2 regions of the Micromonospora fluostatini genome follow, and region 1 is predicted to be linked to the other one. Evidence: riboswitches for the same ligand, from Rfam matches in the RefSeq annotation. Region 1 holds a riboswitch; the other holds the start of a gene.
The links. A riboswitch is a leader RNA that binds a small molecule or an ion and turns the genes downstream of it on or off. The one in region 1 is predicted to bind thiamine pyrophosphate.
Positions count from the first base shown of each region.

Region 1 (7,453 bases):
TCGTCGGGGCTCGTGGTGGTCATCCCGGTCACCCGCCCTGCGCCGCGCTGAGCACCTCGACCCGGTCCCCCGGCCGCAACGCGGTGGCCGGCCAGCCGGTCCGGGGCACCACCTCGCCGTTGACCGCGACGGCCACGCCGCGCTGCTGTGGGGTGACCTCCCGGACCAGGTCGGCCACGCTCGCCCCGGCGGCGACCGTCCGTTCGACACCGTTCACCGTCACGTCCACCCGTCCTCCTCGATCGACTGCTTGCTGCGACCCGTGCTTCCCGGCCGGGCCGCGCCGCAGGTGAAGCGGTCGGCGCCGAAGGGGGCCAGGAGCGGATCGGGGGTGCCGGTCACCACCAGGTCGGCGATCAGGTCGGCGGTGACCGGGGCCAGCACGATGCCGTGCCGGTGGTGTCCGGTGGCGACGATGACGCCGGGGCGGCCGGGCAGCGGACCGAGGACCGGGGCGTTGTCCGGCGTACCCGGGCGCAGCCCGGCGACCGCCTCGACCAGGTCGTACTCGGCCAGGTCGGGGACCAGGTCGACGGCGGCGCGCAGCAACCGCAGCACGGCACCGGCGGAGACGGCGGTGTCCGAGCGCTCCTCGACGGTCGCGCCGACCACCACCTCCCCGTCGGCGCGGGGCACCAGGTAGACCGGCTCGCCGTCGGCGTACCCCCGGATGACGTGGCGGAAGCCCGGCGGACCGCCGTCGGGCGCGCGGAGCCGGAGGATCTGCCCCTTCACCGGCCGCACCGGCAGCCCGGTGAGGGCGGCGGCGCCGCAGCCGGCCGCCACGACGGTGACCGGCGCGACCACCTCGGACAGGTCGGTGACCGGGGTGCCGACCAGCCGCGCCCCGGCCCGCTCGGCCGCCGTGCGCAGCGCCGTGACCAGCCGGCGCGGGTCGACCTGGTGGTCGGTGGCGGCGAACGCGCCGCCGCGCAGCCGCAGGGTGAGCGCCGGTTCGCGGTCGCGCACCTGCGACGGGCGCAGCGGCGTGATCGGCAACCCCAGACCCTGCTGGTACGTCCAGAGTCGACGCGCCTCGGCCAGGTCGTCGCCGGTCAGCCCGACGACCAGGGTGCCGTCGGTGCGGTACCCGATCGGCGTGCCGGCGGCCTCGGTCAGCTCGGCGGCGAACCCCGGCCAGCGGGCCGCCGAGTCGGCGAGCAGCCCGGTCAGCTCGTCCTCGCCGAAGTGCGCCTCGACGACCGGGGAGAGCATCCCGGCGGCGACGCCCGACGCACCCGACCCGGGAGCCGGATCGTGCACGACGACCCGCAGCCCCCGCCGCGCGCACCGCCAGGCGATCGCCAGCCCGATCACCCCGCCCCCCACCACCGCCACCTCCGGTGTAAGGAAGGGCCCCCTGTTAACGCTTTCGGTAGTAGAGGGGCCCCCTGCTAACACGTCAGCTCCCGGAGCAGCTCAGCGGTGGCCCGCGCCGGATCGGCGGCGGTGGAGAGCGCGCCGACCACCGCCACCCCGTACGCCCCGGCGGCGCGCAGCGCCGGCACGGTCGCCGCGGTCACCCCGCCGATGGCGATCACCGGTACGTCGACCGCGTCGGCGACCGCGCGGATCCCGGCCGGGCCGATCGGGTCGGGCAGGCCGTCCTTGGTCGAGGTGTGGTGGCACGGGCCGACGCCCAGGTACCCGGCCCCGGCGTCGACGGCGGCACGGGCGGTCACCGGCTCCCGGGCGGTGGCGCCGAGCACCGCGTCCGGGCCGAGCACCCGACGGGCGGCGTCGACGGGCAGGTCGTCCGCGCCGACGTGCCCGCCGTCGGCGCCCACCGCGAGCGCCACGTGCAGCCGGTCGTTGACCAGGCAGGTGGCCCGGTACGGGGCGCAGAGCGCGACGACCCGGCCGGCCAGGTCGTACGCCTCGCGGTCGGTGGCGGCGTCCTCGACCCGTACCTGGACGACCAGGTCGGGGCCGGCGACGCCGAGCGCGGCCCGGACCACGGCGAGCGGATCCCGCCCGGGTCGGGTGTCGGTGACCAGATGCAGTCGTCCCAGGGACGGCACGGCAACTCTCCTCCCTGCGCCGGCATTACCCGGATCAGGTTCGACGGTCGGGGGCTCCTAGCCCCCCTCTCAGCCCGGTGCACCGGGCTCCCGTGGGTTGGTTGCGTGCCACCGTACGACGAATCCCCGGATCCGCCAAGCCCCGCCCGGCCCCCGCCCCACCCCGTCCATCCACCGCGATCACGCAGTTCAGGCCCGCGTGACGCGGCATGTGCGGCATTTGCCGGGGCGGCAACCGCATGATCGCCGAAAGAGACGACGGCGGCGACAGGCGGGGACGGGGCGGGTGGGGGTTCCGGTTTGGGGGGCTCGCACCTATTGCGGGGTGGCGTTACGGAACCGTTACCGCTCCGCATCTTGCCGGACACTCACATATTGGCACTAATTTGTTTATTGGTTCGACAGAATGCTGCCGGGGGATCGGCGTCTCCTCGTCAGCGTGTGTCCGAGTCGATATCGGGGCGGTCTTCGGCGAGCCGCCCCTGTACGCCGTCGTCCAGTACGGACAGAGGAGACCTCGTGTCCCTATCCCGCCGCATCAGACCGCCGCGCGGCGCCCTTCCCGCGGCCCTGATCACCCTCACCCTCACCACCACCATGATCGGCGCGCCCGCCCAGGCCGCCCCCACCACCGCGCCCACGGCCGCGCTCGCCCAGGCGGCCCCGGCCGCGCTGGCCCAGCCGGCACCGAAGCCCGCACCGGCGCCGGCCGCGCGGACCGCCGCCGCCGAGCCGTACTCGATCCTGGTCTTCTCGAAGACCGCCGGGTTCCGGCACGGCTCCATCCCGGCCGGTATCGCGGCCATCCAGCAACTCGGTGCGGCGAACGGGTTCACCGTCGACACCACCGAGGACGGAGCCGCGTTCACCGACGCGAACCTGGCGAAGTACAAGGCCGTCGTCTGGCTCTCCACCACCGGGGACGTCCTCGACGGCGGGCAGCAGGCCGCGTTCGAGCGCTACATCCAGGGCGGTGGCGGGTACGCCGGCGTGCACGCCGCCTCCGACACCGAGTACAGCTGGGAGTGGTACGGCAAGCTGGTCGGCGCCTACTTCGCCAACCACCCGGCCAACCAGACGGCCACCGTCAAGGTCGAGGACCACGCCCACGACTCCACCGAGCACCTGCCGGAGCGCTGGGAACGCTACGACGAGTGGTACAACTTCCGCTCGAACCCGCGCTCGCAGGTGCACGTCCTGGCCAGCCTGAACGAGACGAGCTACAACCCGGGCGCCGGGGCGATGGGCCACGACCACCCGATCGCCTGGTGCCAGGAGTACGACGGCGGCCGGGCCTGGTACACCGGTGGTGGCCACACCAACGAGTCGTTCGCCGAGCCGGAGTTCCTGGAGCACCTGCTCGGGGGCATCCAGACCGCCGCCGGGGTGGTCGACTCCGACTGCGCCGCCTCCCAGACGTCGAGCTTCGAGAAGGTCACGCTGGACAGCAACACCAGCAACCCGATGGAGCTGGACGTCGCCCCCGACGGGCGGGTCTTCTACATCGAGCGGGACGGCCGGGTGCAGATCGTCAAGCCCGACACCGGCAACACCGTCACCGCGATCGACCTGGACGTCTTCACCGGTAACGAGGACGGCCTGATCGGCATCCGGCTGGACCCGGACTTCGCCACCAACAACTGGGTGTACCTCTACTACGCGCCCAACGGCGGCGGCCCCCGCAACTACCTGTCGCGGTTCACCGTCAGCGGAGACAGCATCGCCCTGGCCAGCGAGAAGGTCGTGCTGGAGGTCACCACCCAGCGCAACACCTGCTGCCACGCGGGCGGCACGATGGCGTTCGACTCGGCCGGCAACCTGTACCTGGCCACCGGGGACAACACCAACCCCTTCGAGTCCAGCGCCTTCACGCCGATCGACGAGCGGCCGGGACGCCAGGACTACGACGCCCAGCGGACCTCCGGCAACACCAACGACCTGCGCGGCAAGGTGCTCCGAATCCACCCCGAGGACGACGGGACGTACACCATCCCGGAGGGGAACCTCTTCCCGCCGGGCACCGAGAAGACCCGCCCCGAGATCTACGGGATGGGCTTCCGTAACCCGTTCCGGATGGGCATCGACCCGGCCACGGACACGCTCTACGTGGCCGACTACGGGCCGGACGCCGGCTCGGCCAACCCGAACCGGGGCCCCGAGGGCCTGGTGGAGTGGAACATCGTCGACCGGCCCGGCAACTACGGCTGGCCGTACTGCACCGGGACCAACCAGGCCTACAACGACTACCAGTTCCCGTCCGGGCCGAGCGGGGCGAAGTTCGACTGCGCCGCCCCGGTGAACAACTCGCCCAACAACACCGGCCTGACCACCCTGCCGGCGGCCATCCCGGCCACCGTCGACTACGGCTACGGCGGCAACCCCCGCTTCCCCGAGATCGGCGGCGGCGGCGCGCCCATGGGCGGCCCGGTCTACCGGTACGACGCCGACAGCACCTCGGACCGCAAGTGGCCGAAGTACTACGACGGCAAGGCCATCTTCGGCGAGTGGAACCAGTCGAAGATGTACACCATGCAGGTCACCAAGGACGGCAAGTCCCTGGTCGACATCAACCAACTGCTCACCGGGATGTCCTTCGTCCGGCCGATGGACTTCGAGTTCGGCCCGGACGGTGCGCTGTACCTGATCGAGTGGGGCAGCGGCTTCGGCGGCAACAACGACAACTCCGGGGTCTACCGGATCGACTACGTCGCCGGTGACCGGGCCCCGATCGCCCAGGCCAGCGCCGACCCGACCTCCGGCGCGGCGCCGCTGACGGTCACCTTCTCCAGCGAGGGCTCCCGGGACCCCGACGGCGGCGCGCTGACCTACGCTTGGACCTTCGGCGACGGGAACTCCTCCACCGAGGCCAACCCCACCCACACGTACGCCGAGGCGGGCAACTACAACGCCCAGCTCACCGTGACCAACGTCAAGGGCCGTACCGCCGTGGCGAACGTCCCGGTCACCGTCGGCAACACCGCGCCGACCGTCACCATCGAGTTCCCGCCGGACGGCGGCTTCTTCGAATGGGGTGACCAGGTCAAGTACACCATCAAGGTGACCGACCCGGAGGACGGCGAGATCGACTGCACCAAGGTCAACCTCCAGGTCCTCCTCGGCCACGACGAGCACGCCCACCCGCTGGACCAGCTCACCGGCTGCACCGGCACGGTGCAGACCCAGCTCGCCGCCGGCCACGGCGCGGAGGCGAACGTCTTCACCGTGCTGGAGGCGACCTACACCGACAAGGGCGGCGTCGGCGGGGCCGAGCCGCTCACCGGCCGGGCGCTGGAGATCCTCCAGCCCAAGCGCAAGCAGGCCGAGTACCACACGGCCACCGGTCGGGTCGCCGGCAGCATCGGCGGCGGCGACCCGGGCGTGCAGAAGGAGACCACCGGGGACACCGCCGGTGGCGGCCAGAACATCGGCTGGATCGAGGACGGCGACTGGTGGTCGGTCCAACCGGCCAGCCTGACCGGGATCGACGCGATCCGGATCCGGGTCGCCTCGCAGAGCGCCGGAGGACGGATCGAGGTACGCGCCGGAGCCGCCGACGGCCCGCTGCTCACCTCCGTCGACGTACCGGTGACCGGGGCGTGGCAGACGTACACCGACGTCACCGCGCCGGTACCGGCGGACGCCGACGCCCGGGGCACGCTGTACTTCGTGGCCCGGTCCCCGGCCGGGGCCACGAGCAGCCTGTTCAACGTCAACTGGATGGACTTCCTCGGCAAGGGCGTCACCGACAACACGCCGCCGACGGTGACCGCCACGGCCACCCCGACCAGCGGCACCGCGCCGCTGACCGTGGCCTTCGCCGGCACCGCCACCGACCCCGAGGACGACACCCCGTTCACGTACGCCTGGGACTTCGGTGACGGCGGCACGGCGGACACCCTGAACGCCGAGCACACGTACACCGCCCCGGGCACCTTCACCGCCACCCTGACGGTGACCGACAAGCGCGGGGCCAAGGGGTACGCCACCGTCCAGGTGAAGGTGGACGCACCCACCACCTCCTGCTTCGGGCTCCGCTCGGACGACTTCGGCGGTACCGGACTGGACCGGGAGCGGTGGCAGACCGTGGTCCGGGAGAACCAGTCGTACTCGGTCTCCGGGGGTGTCCTGCGCCTGCCCACCGGTGTGGGTGACCTGTACGGGGACCGCAACGACGCGACCAACCTGGTCCTCCAGCCGGTGCCCGCCGGGGCCTGGCAGGCCACCACGAAGGTCACCGTGCCGGTCACCGCCGACTACCAGCAGGCAGGTCTGATCCTGTACGGCGACGACGACAACTACGCCAAGGTGGACCTGCTCTTCGGCGGCAACCGCAAGGTGGAGTTCATCCGGGAGACCGCCGGGTCGCCGCGCAACGAGGGGGCCGACGCCACCGCCGCCCCCGCCGGTGACACCATCCACCTGCGGCTGACCAGCGACGGCACGAACCTGACCGCGGCCTTCTCGACCGACGGGCAGACCTTCACCCCGGTCGGCCGGGCAGCCGCCCTGGCCGGGATCACCAACCCGCAGATCGGCCTCTTCGCCCTCAACGGGGGCACCACCGCCCCGGTGGTGAACGCCGAGTTCGACTGGTTCCAGTTCACGCCGGACACCCCGGCCGAGCCGGTGGCCCCGTCGGACGAGTTCACCGGGAACGCGCTGGACAAGTGCCGGTGGAACGCGATCGTCCGGGAGGACGCGACCGCGTACCGGGTGACCGACGGCGCGCTGCGCATCGACGTGCCGAACGGTGACATCTACGGCACCGACAACACCGGGCCGACGAACTTCGTCCTGCAGACCGCGCCCTCGGGCGACTGGACCGTGGAGACGAAGGTCGACGGCAGCCTGCTGGACGAGCAGTACCAGCAGGCGGGTCTGCTGGTGTACGCGGACGACGACAACTACCTCAAGTTCGACTACATCGTGGACAACTCGCCCGGCCAGCCGGTCACCCGGCGGCTCGAGTTCCGCAGCGAGGTCGGCGGGGCGGTGCAGAACCCGCAGCCGAACGTCGAGAACCTGACCGGTTCGGTGTGGCACCTGCGGCTGGCCCGCACCGGTGACACGTACACCGCGTCGTACTCGGCCGACGGGGAGGAATGGACGTCCCTGGGCGAGCTGACCAGCACCGTCGTGGGGGCCACCCCGAAGGTGGGTCTGTTCACCCTCGGGGGCAACCAGACCGCCCGCAAGACGGCGTCGTTCGACTACTTCCGGCTCACCACCGGACAGGTCGACGGCACCGCCCCGGTCACCACGGCCGAGGTCGCCGGCACCCCGGTCGACGGCTGGCACACCGCGGCGACCACGGTCACCCTGACCGCGACCGACGAGGCCGGTGGCAGCGGGGTGGACCGCACCGAGTACCAGCTCGGCCCGGCCACCGCGTGGACCGCGTACACCGCCCCGGTGGAGATCACCGGTGACGG
Region 1 is NZ_CP191251.1:6,734,089-6,741,541, reverse strand. Features, by position in the region: gene ACQUFX_RS30195 (thiazole synthase) at 1-23, opposite strand, end outside; gene thiS (sulfur carrier protein ThiS) at 29-229, opposite strand; gene thiO (glycine oxidase ThiO) at 220-1,401, opposite strand; gene thiE (thiamine phosphate synthase) at 1,395-2,021, opposite strand; TPP riboswitch at 2,016-2,125, opposite strand; gene ACQUFX_RS30175 (ThuA domain-containing protein) at 2,541-7,453, shown strand, end outside.

Region 2 (7,453 bases), 680 kb from region 1:
CGGTCGACCGGTACGGCGCGGGCCGAGGGCGAGTTCGTCGCGGACGGTGGCGGTGACGAACTGGTGCTCCGGGTCCTGGAACACCGACCCGATCCGGCGGGCCAGCGCCGGCGCCCGCCACCGGTGCGGGGGAGTACGGGCGTCCCGGCCGGCCAGGTCGGCCCCGGCGGTCACCCGGCCGGTGCCGGGGCGCAGCAGTCCACCGAGGAGCAGGGCCAGGGTGGACTTGCCGGCGCCGTTCGGCCCCCGCACGGCGAGCGCCTCCCCGGCCCGTACGGTCAGGTCGGTGGCGGCCAGCCGGGGCGGCAGGCCGAGCCGGTCGGCGGTGAGCAACGGGGCACCGGCCGGGGTGCGGGCGCGGCGCGACGGCACCGGCCGGCCCGGCACCCAGACCCCCTCGGCCGCCAGGGCGTCCCCGTGCGCGGCGAAGACGGTCTCCGGTGGCCCGTCCGCGCGCACCCCGCCGCCCGGTTCCAGCACCACCACCCGGTCGACCAGGGGCAGCGCCTCGGCGACCCGGTGCTCGACCAGGACCAGGGTGGTGTCCTCGTCGAGCGCGCCGGCGATCGCCGCGCGGACCAGGTCCGCCCCGGCCGGGTCGAGGTTCGCGGTCGGCTCGTCGAGCAGCAGCAGGCCGGGGCGCAGGGCGAGCGTCCCGGCCAGGGCGAGCCGCTGCTGCTCGCCGCCGGAGAGCGCGGCGGTGGGCCGGTCCCGGTGGTACGGGAAGCCGACCCGGCGCAGCGCCGCGTCGACCCGGGGCCAGATCTCGTCCGCCGGCACCCCCCGGTTCTCCAGGCCGAACGCGACGTCGTCGCCGCTGCGGGCCATCACGAGCTGGGTCTGCGGATCCTGGAAGACGATGCCGACCCGTTCCCGGTCCTTGCGCGGGTCGACCCCGTCGACCTCGACGCTGCCCTCCTGCTCACCGGAGTCCTCGGGCAACAGCCCGGCCAGCGCCGCCAGCAGGGTGCTCTTACCGGCCCCCGACGGCCCGAGCAGCAGCACCCGCTCGCCGCGCTCGACACGCAGGTCCACCCCGCGCACGGCCCACCGCCTCCGCCCCGCGTGCCGCCACCCGAACCCCCGCACCCACACCCCGCTCACGCCCCGCCCCCTCCCTGCCCCGTCGCCCCGCCCCCTTCCGGCCCGTCGCCCCGCCCCCTTCCGGCCCGTCGCCCCGCCCCTCCCCGGCCCGTCGATCATGGAGTTGACCGGCCGGCACGTCGTGTCGCGGGACGTCAACTCCATGATCGACACAGTGGGCGGCCGGGTCAGACCGGGGTGCGGTCGCGGGCGGCGGGGAAACGGTCGAGGACGCCGGTGCCGGCGAGGGCCCGGGTCAGGTAGTGCCCGCCGACCCCCGCGATCAGGGTCGCGCTCACCACGGTCAGCGCCGCGTAGGGCAGGCGGTAGGTGACGAGGTCGTACTCGGCGTTCCAGACGACGAAGTCGAACAGGGCGGCGCCGAGGCCGGTGAGCGCGCCGGCGAGCGCCGCGACCGGCAGCCGGAACGAGCGGTACCGGAAGGCGGCGAAGGCCAGTTCGGCGCCGAGCCCCTGGATCAGGCCCTGGACGATGGTGATCCCGCCCCACTCCGAGCCGAGCAGCGCCGAGATGGTGGCGGCCACCGCCTCGCAGAAGAGGGCGGCGCCGGGCTTGCGGATCACCAGCCCGCCGAGGACGGCCGGCACCAGCCAGACGCCGTACATGATGGCCTGGGTCGCCGGGGCGGCGGCGAAGGCCGGGTCGGCGGCCCGCCAGACCAGGCCCCAGGCCCAGAAGATCACGCCGAAGGAGACGGCGATCACGGCGGCGACCACGATGTCGATCGTCCGCCAGCGGTGCGTGTCGGTGCGGTTCACGTGATTGCTCCCAGTCCGGACTGCGAACCAGGAGAAGACGCACGCCGCGTCCGGTTGGCCGGACGACGGCGCGGCTGGAGGTCGACCGAACTCCCTGCGCTGGCATTACCCAGATCAGGTTCGAGGGTCTGCGGGCCCCGGCCCGCACTCTCAGCGCTGTGCGCTCCCCTGTCGGAGGTGAAGTTGTCTCATCGACGCTAACACCTCGGAAGATCGCCGGGCAAAGTGATCTTTTCGCTGCTCACCGCAGCGGGCGGAGTCGCCCAGGCGCGCTCCTGCCGGTGTCGCGGCGCGCTTGTCCCGATGGCTCGACGGGCTTCTCCCGGCGTCGCGACCCGCTACTTCAGGTGTCCCGACGCGGTGCGATGCGCCGATCCGGCGGCTTTTCCACAGGCCGCGTGGCACGCATCGACGCGGTCCCGTCGCGGGCAGTACTCTCAGGCGGCCGTCAGGGCCCCGGCGGCGGGGCGGGACGGCGTGACGATCGACGAGGCGGGCGGGTGTCACGGGTGGACGGCGGATCTGTCGAGGGCGGCGAGCGGGCCGCGACCGGGCAACCCGGTCGACTGGCCGCGCCGGCCCCGCCACCGGGCGCTCCCGACTCCCCACCAGATGCTTCCACCCCGCGCCCGGGCGCTTCCGACCCGTCGTCGCCGGGTGGGCCCACCGCGCCGCCGACGGGCGGGCCGGTGGGGGGCGGGAGGCCGGACGGGGGCCGCCGGCTGCTCGGCGACCGGATCGGGTCGGTGGAGGTGCTCGCCGCCCTGCTGGTCCTGCTGGTGATCTTCCGCGAGCCGGTGGCGGGGCTGCTCTCCACGCCCCGGTTGCAGACCTGGACCACCGTCTTCGTCTCGATCATGGTGCAGGCCGTGCCGTTCCTGGTCTTCGGGGTGCTGCTCTCGGCGGTGATCGCGGTCTACGTGCCCCGCTCGTTCTGGGCCCGGGCGCTGCCCCGGCGACCGGCGCTGGCCGTGCCGGTGGCCAGCGCGGCGGGGGTGGTGCTGCCCGGCTGCGAGTGCGGCGCGGTGCCGATCGCCGGGTCGCTGATGCGCCGGGGCGTCACCCCGGCCGCCGCGCTGGCCTTCCTGCTCGCCGCCCCGGCGATCAACCCGATCGTGCTGACCGCCACGGCGGTCGCCTTCCCCGGCAACCCGGAGATGGTCCTCGCCCGGGGCCTGGCCAGCCTGGTCGTGGCGATGATCATGGGATGGCTCTGGCTGCGGCTGGGCCGGACCGACTGGATCCGGCTCCCGCACCGCCCCGACCTGGACGGGCTCTCCCGCGGGGCGGCGTTCTGGTCGGCGGTCCGGCACGACGTGGTGCACGCCGGTGGCTTCCTGGTCCTCGGCGCGATGGCGGCGGCCAGCATCAACGTCCTGGTGCCGGAGCGCTGGTTGCAGACCCTCGCCGACAACCCGGTGCTCTCCGTGCTCGTCCTGGCCCTGCTCGCCGTGCTGCTCTCGCTCTGCTCCGAGGCGGACGCCTTCGTGGCGGCGTCGCTGTCCCAGTTCTCCCTCACGTCCCGGCTGGTCTTCCTGGTGGTGGGTCCGATGGTCGACCTCAAGCTCGTCGCGATGCAGTCCGGGGTCTTCGGCCGCCGGTTCGCGTACCGTTTCGCGCCGGCGACCTTCGTGGTCGCGGTGACGGTGGCGGTGGCCGTCGGGGCGGTGCTGCTGTGAACCGGCAGGCACAGGCGGTCGTCCTGCTCCTGCTCGGCGGGGCCGTGGTCCGGGCCAGCGTCACCGACCTCTACCTGCGGTACGTCAAGGAGGGGCTGCGCCCGTTCCTCGTCGCCGCCGGGATCGCGCTGATCGCCGCCGCGGTGATGACCCTCTGGTACGAGTTGCGCCCGCTCCTGCCCGGCCGGGGCGGCACGCCGAGCGGCCAGGGCGACCACGCCGAGCCCGGCGAGCCCGGCGACCACGGCGGGCACGGCCACCACGAGCCCCGGGTCGGGTGGCTGCTCCTGCTGCCGGTGCTCGGGCTGCTGCTGGTCGCCCCGCCCGCGCTCGGTTCGTACGCGGTCAGCCAGGCCGGCACCACGATCCCCGGTGACGGGTTGCCCGACTATCCCGCCCTGCCCGACGAGGATCCGGCGCGGATCACCGTGCTGGACTACGCCTCCCGGGCGCTGTTCGACGCGGGGGCGTCGCTCGGGGACCGCCGGGTCCACCTCACCGGCTTCATCGCCACCGGCCCGGACAAAAGGCCGATCCTGGCCCGGATGGTGCTCTCCTGCTGCGCCGCCGACGGGCGTCCGGTCAAGCTCGGCCTGACCGGTCAGGCGCCGGTCGGGCTGCCCGACGACACCTGGGTGGAGGTGGTCGGCCGCTACAGCGACCGGGTCGGCCGTGACCCGGTCAACGACGCGGAGATCCCCTACCTGGACGTGGAGACCTGGCGGGAGGTGCCCGCCCCGAAACGCCCGTACGAGTAGGACGCCCCGGAGTGGGTAGGCTCCCGATCATGCGGATCGACGCGCGCGGGCTCACCTTCGAGGTACGTTCCGGCGGGCCGGCGACGGGTGAGCCGGTGCTCCTGCTGCACGGCTTCCCTCAGCACGGCGGCGAGTTCGACGACGTGCTCCCGGCGCTGCACGCCGCCGGGCTGCGCACGTACGCGCCGGACCAGCGGGGCTACTCACCCGACGCCCGGCCACCCGAGGTCGCCGACTACCGGATCACCGAGTGCGTCGCCGACGCGCTCGCCCTGCTCGACGCCCTCGAAGCGCCCCGGGTGCACCTGGTCGGGCACGACTGGGGCGCGCTGGTCGCCTGGCACCTGGCCGCCGGGCACGCCGACCGGGTCCGCACGCTCACCGCCGTCTCCGTCCCGCACCCGGCCGCGATGGCGTACGCCCTGGGCACCGACCCGGAACAGCGGGACCGCTCGGCGTACATCGGGTTGTTCCGGCAGCCGGGGAAGGCGGAGGACGTCCTGCTCGCCGACGACGCGACGGCGCTGCGGGCGCTGCTCACCGGGGTCGGCGACGCCGACCGGGTGGACCGGTACGCCGCGCCGATGCGCGAGCCCGGGGCGCTCACCGCCGCGCTGAACTGGTACCGGGCGATGTCCCCGACCGACCTGGCCGAGGTCGCCCCGGCCCGGGTGCCGACGACGTTCGTCTGGAGCGACCAGGACCCGGCCGTCGGCCGGACCGCCGCCGAGGCGTGCGCCGCCCAGGTGACGGGGGAGTACCGCCTCGTCGAACTGACCGGGGTGAGCCACTGGATTCCCGACGAGGCCCCCGCCGCGCTCGCCGAGGCGATCCTGGCCCGGGTCGGTACGGCCCGGTGACCCCGACGGACGGAGGACGCATGACGGTGAGCGCGGACGCGTACCTGGCGGCGGTGACCGAGGCGATCGGGCGGGTCTCCGCCGGCCAGCGGGAGGCGGTGACCCGCGCGGCGGACCTGATCGCCGACGCGGTCCGCGCCGACGGGGTGGTGCACGCCTTCGGCACCGGTCACTCCGAGGCCCTGGCCATGGAGATCGCCGGCCGGGCCGGCGGGCTGGTGCCGACCAACCGGATCGCGCTGCGGGACGTGGTGCTGCGCGGCGGCGAGTCGCCGGACCTGCTCGGGCCGATGCTGGAACGCGATCCGGCGGTGGCGCACCGGCTGCTCGACCTCACCCCGGTCAGCCCGTCGGACGTCTTCGTGCTCGCCTCCAACTCCGGGGTCAACGGCGCGATGGTGGAGTTCGCCGCGCTGGTCAGGGAGCGCGGGCACGGCCTGGTCGTGATCACCTCCGCCGCGCACTCGGCGCGGATGACCTCCCGGCACCCCTCCGGGCGCAAGGTGGCCGACTTCGCCGACGTGGTGCTGGACAACGGCGCCCCGTACGGCGACGCGACCCTGCCGTTACCCGGCGGCGGTGCGGTGGGCGCGGTCTCCTCGATCACCGCCGCGTTGCTGGCGCAGCAGATCGTGGTCGAGGTGGTGGCCCGGCTGCTCGACGTCGGTGTGCCCGCGCCGGTGTACCTGTCGGCGAACATTCCCGACGGGGACGCGCACAACGCCGCCCTGGAGGCCCGGTACGCAGGGCGGATCCGCCGGGGGTCGTGACCCGCCGGTCGCCCCGGCCGACACCGGCCGCAGCGACGGACATGAGTTGGTTTCGTGGTGCCCGGTGCCGGGCACAGGCGTTGTCGCCAACCGGGGGTGGACCCCGTGGGCGGTACGTCTTCACGGAGGTTGCGCGTGTCGAAGGAAACCGAGAAGCAGCGCTGGCAGCGCAACTTCGCCGACCTGCTCCAGGAGTTGCGGGTCGCGCAGACCGGCGTGCAGATCCTCTTCGCCTTCCTGCTCACCCTGCCGTTCAGCGCCGGCTTCAGCGAGACCACGAACTTCCAACGGGACGTCTACATCGTCGCGCTGCTGGCCGCTGCCGCCGCCACCGCGATGATCATCTCGCCGGTCGCCTTCCACCGGGCGTTGTTCCGGCAGGGTCGCAAGCCGGAACTGGTCCGCTTCGCGCACCGGATGGCCAGCGGTGGTCTCGCCTTCATGCTGGTCGCGATGGTCAGCGCGGTCCTGCTGGTCACCGACTTCGTGTTGCCCTTCTGGGTGGCGCTGCTGCTCACCGGGTGCACCGGGGTCTGGTTCCTGACCTTCTGGGCGGCGCTGCCGTTCGCTCGACGCAACTGGGGCGAGGACGACCTCGACGACGACGAGGACACCCCGGCCTGACCCCTGGTCGCCGCCGATCCGCCCGGCCGGCTCGGACCGTTCGCCCACCTGGGCACAACGGTGACGGAACCGAGGGGCGCAACGGTGACGGAACCGACGCCGGGGCCCAGTGAGGGCCGGGCAGGTCCGAATAGAGGCGTACCGGACGCTACTCCTGGGTAACTACCCGGGAGTAGCGCTCGTTCGGAGCCACCGACCGTGCAGCCGGACCCGAGGAGGCAGCCCGTGACCACCATGCGCAACGACCGAACCGGGGCCGACGCGGACCCCGCGCCGGCCCCGGCGACGACGACCGAGCACCCCGTGCCGGCTCCGGCGGCTGGGCACGCCGCGTCGCCCGAGTCGGCCGGACCCGGTGACGGGGCGGGGCCGCTGCCCGGCGAGGCGGGGCAGGTCAGCGAGAAGGAGGCTCGGCAGGTCGCCGAGGCGGCCCGCGAGGCGGCCTGGGACCGGCCCAGCTTCGGCAAGGAACTCTTCCTCGGCCGGCTCCGCCTGGACCTGATCGACCCCTGGCCGCGCCCCGACCCGGCCGACAGCGCCCGCGCCGAGGAGTTCCTCGGGCGGCTGCGCGCGTACGTAACCAGCGAGGTGGACGGCGCGGCGATCGAACGGGACGCCCGCATCCCCGACGAGGTGTTCCACGGCCTGGCCGACCTCGGCGCGTTCGGCATGAAGATCGACCGAGAGTACGGCGGCCTCGGCCTGACCAACCTGCACTACTGCCGGGCGCTGATGCTGGCCGGGTCGGTCAGCCCGGCGATCGGCGCGCTGCTCTCGGCGCACCAGTCGATCGGGGTGCCGCAGCCGTTGAAGATGTTCGGCAGCGCCGAGCAGAAGCAGCGCTTCCTGCCCCGGCTCGCCGCCGGTGAGGTCTCCGCGTTCCTGCTCACCGAGCCGGAC
Region 2 is NZ_CP191251.1:79,954-87,406, forward strand. Features, by position in the region: gene ACQUFX_RS00365 (ABC transporter ATP-binding protein) at 1-1,104, opposite strand, end outside; gene ACQUFX_RS00370 (ECF transporter S component) at 1,272-1,862, opposite strand; TPP riboswitch at 1,936-2,042, opposite strand; gene ACQUFX_RS00375 (permease) at 2,552-3,541, shown strand; gene ACQUFX_RS00380 (TIGR03943 family putative permease subunit) at 3,538-4,299, shown strand; gene ACQUFX_RS00385 (alpha/beta fold hydrolase) at 4,329-5,159, shown strand; gene ACQUFX_RS00390 (sugar isomerase domain-containing protein) at 5,180-5,929, shown strand; gene ACQUFX_RS00395 (DUF6328 family protein) at 6,065-6,553, shown strand; gene ACQUFX_RS00400 (acyl-CoA dehydrogenase family protein) at 6,788-7,453, shown strand, end outside.
Region 2: another riboswitch for thiamine pyrophosphate. It lies ahead of ACQUFX_RS00370 (ECF transporter S component); the one in region 1 lies ahead of thiE (thiamine phosphate synthase).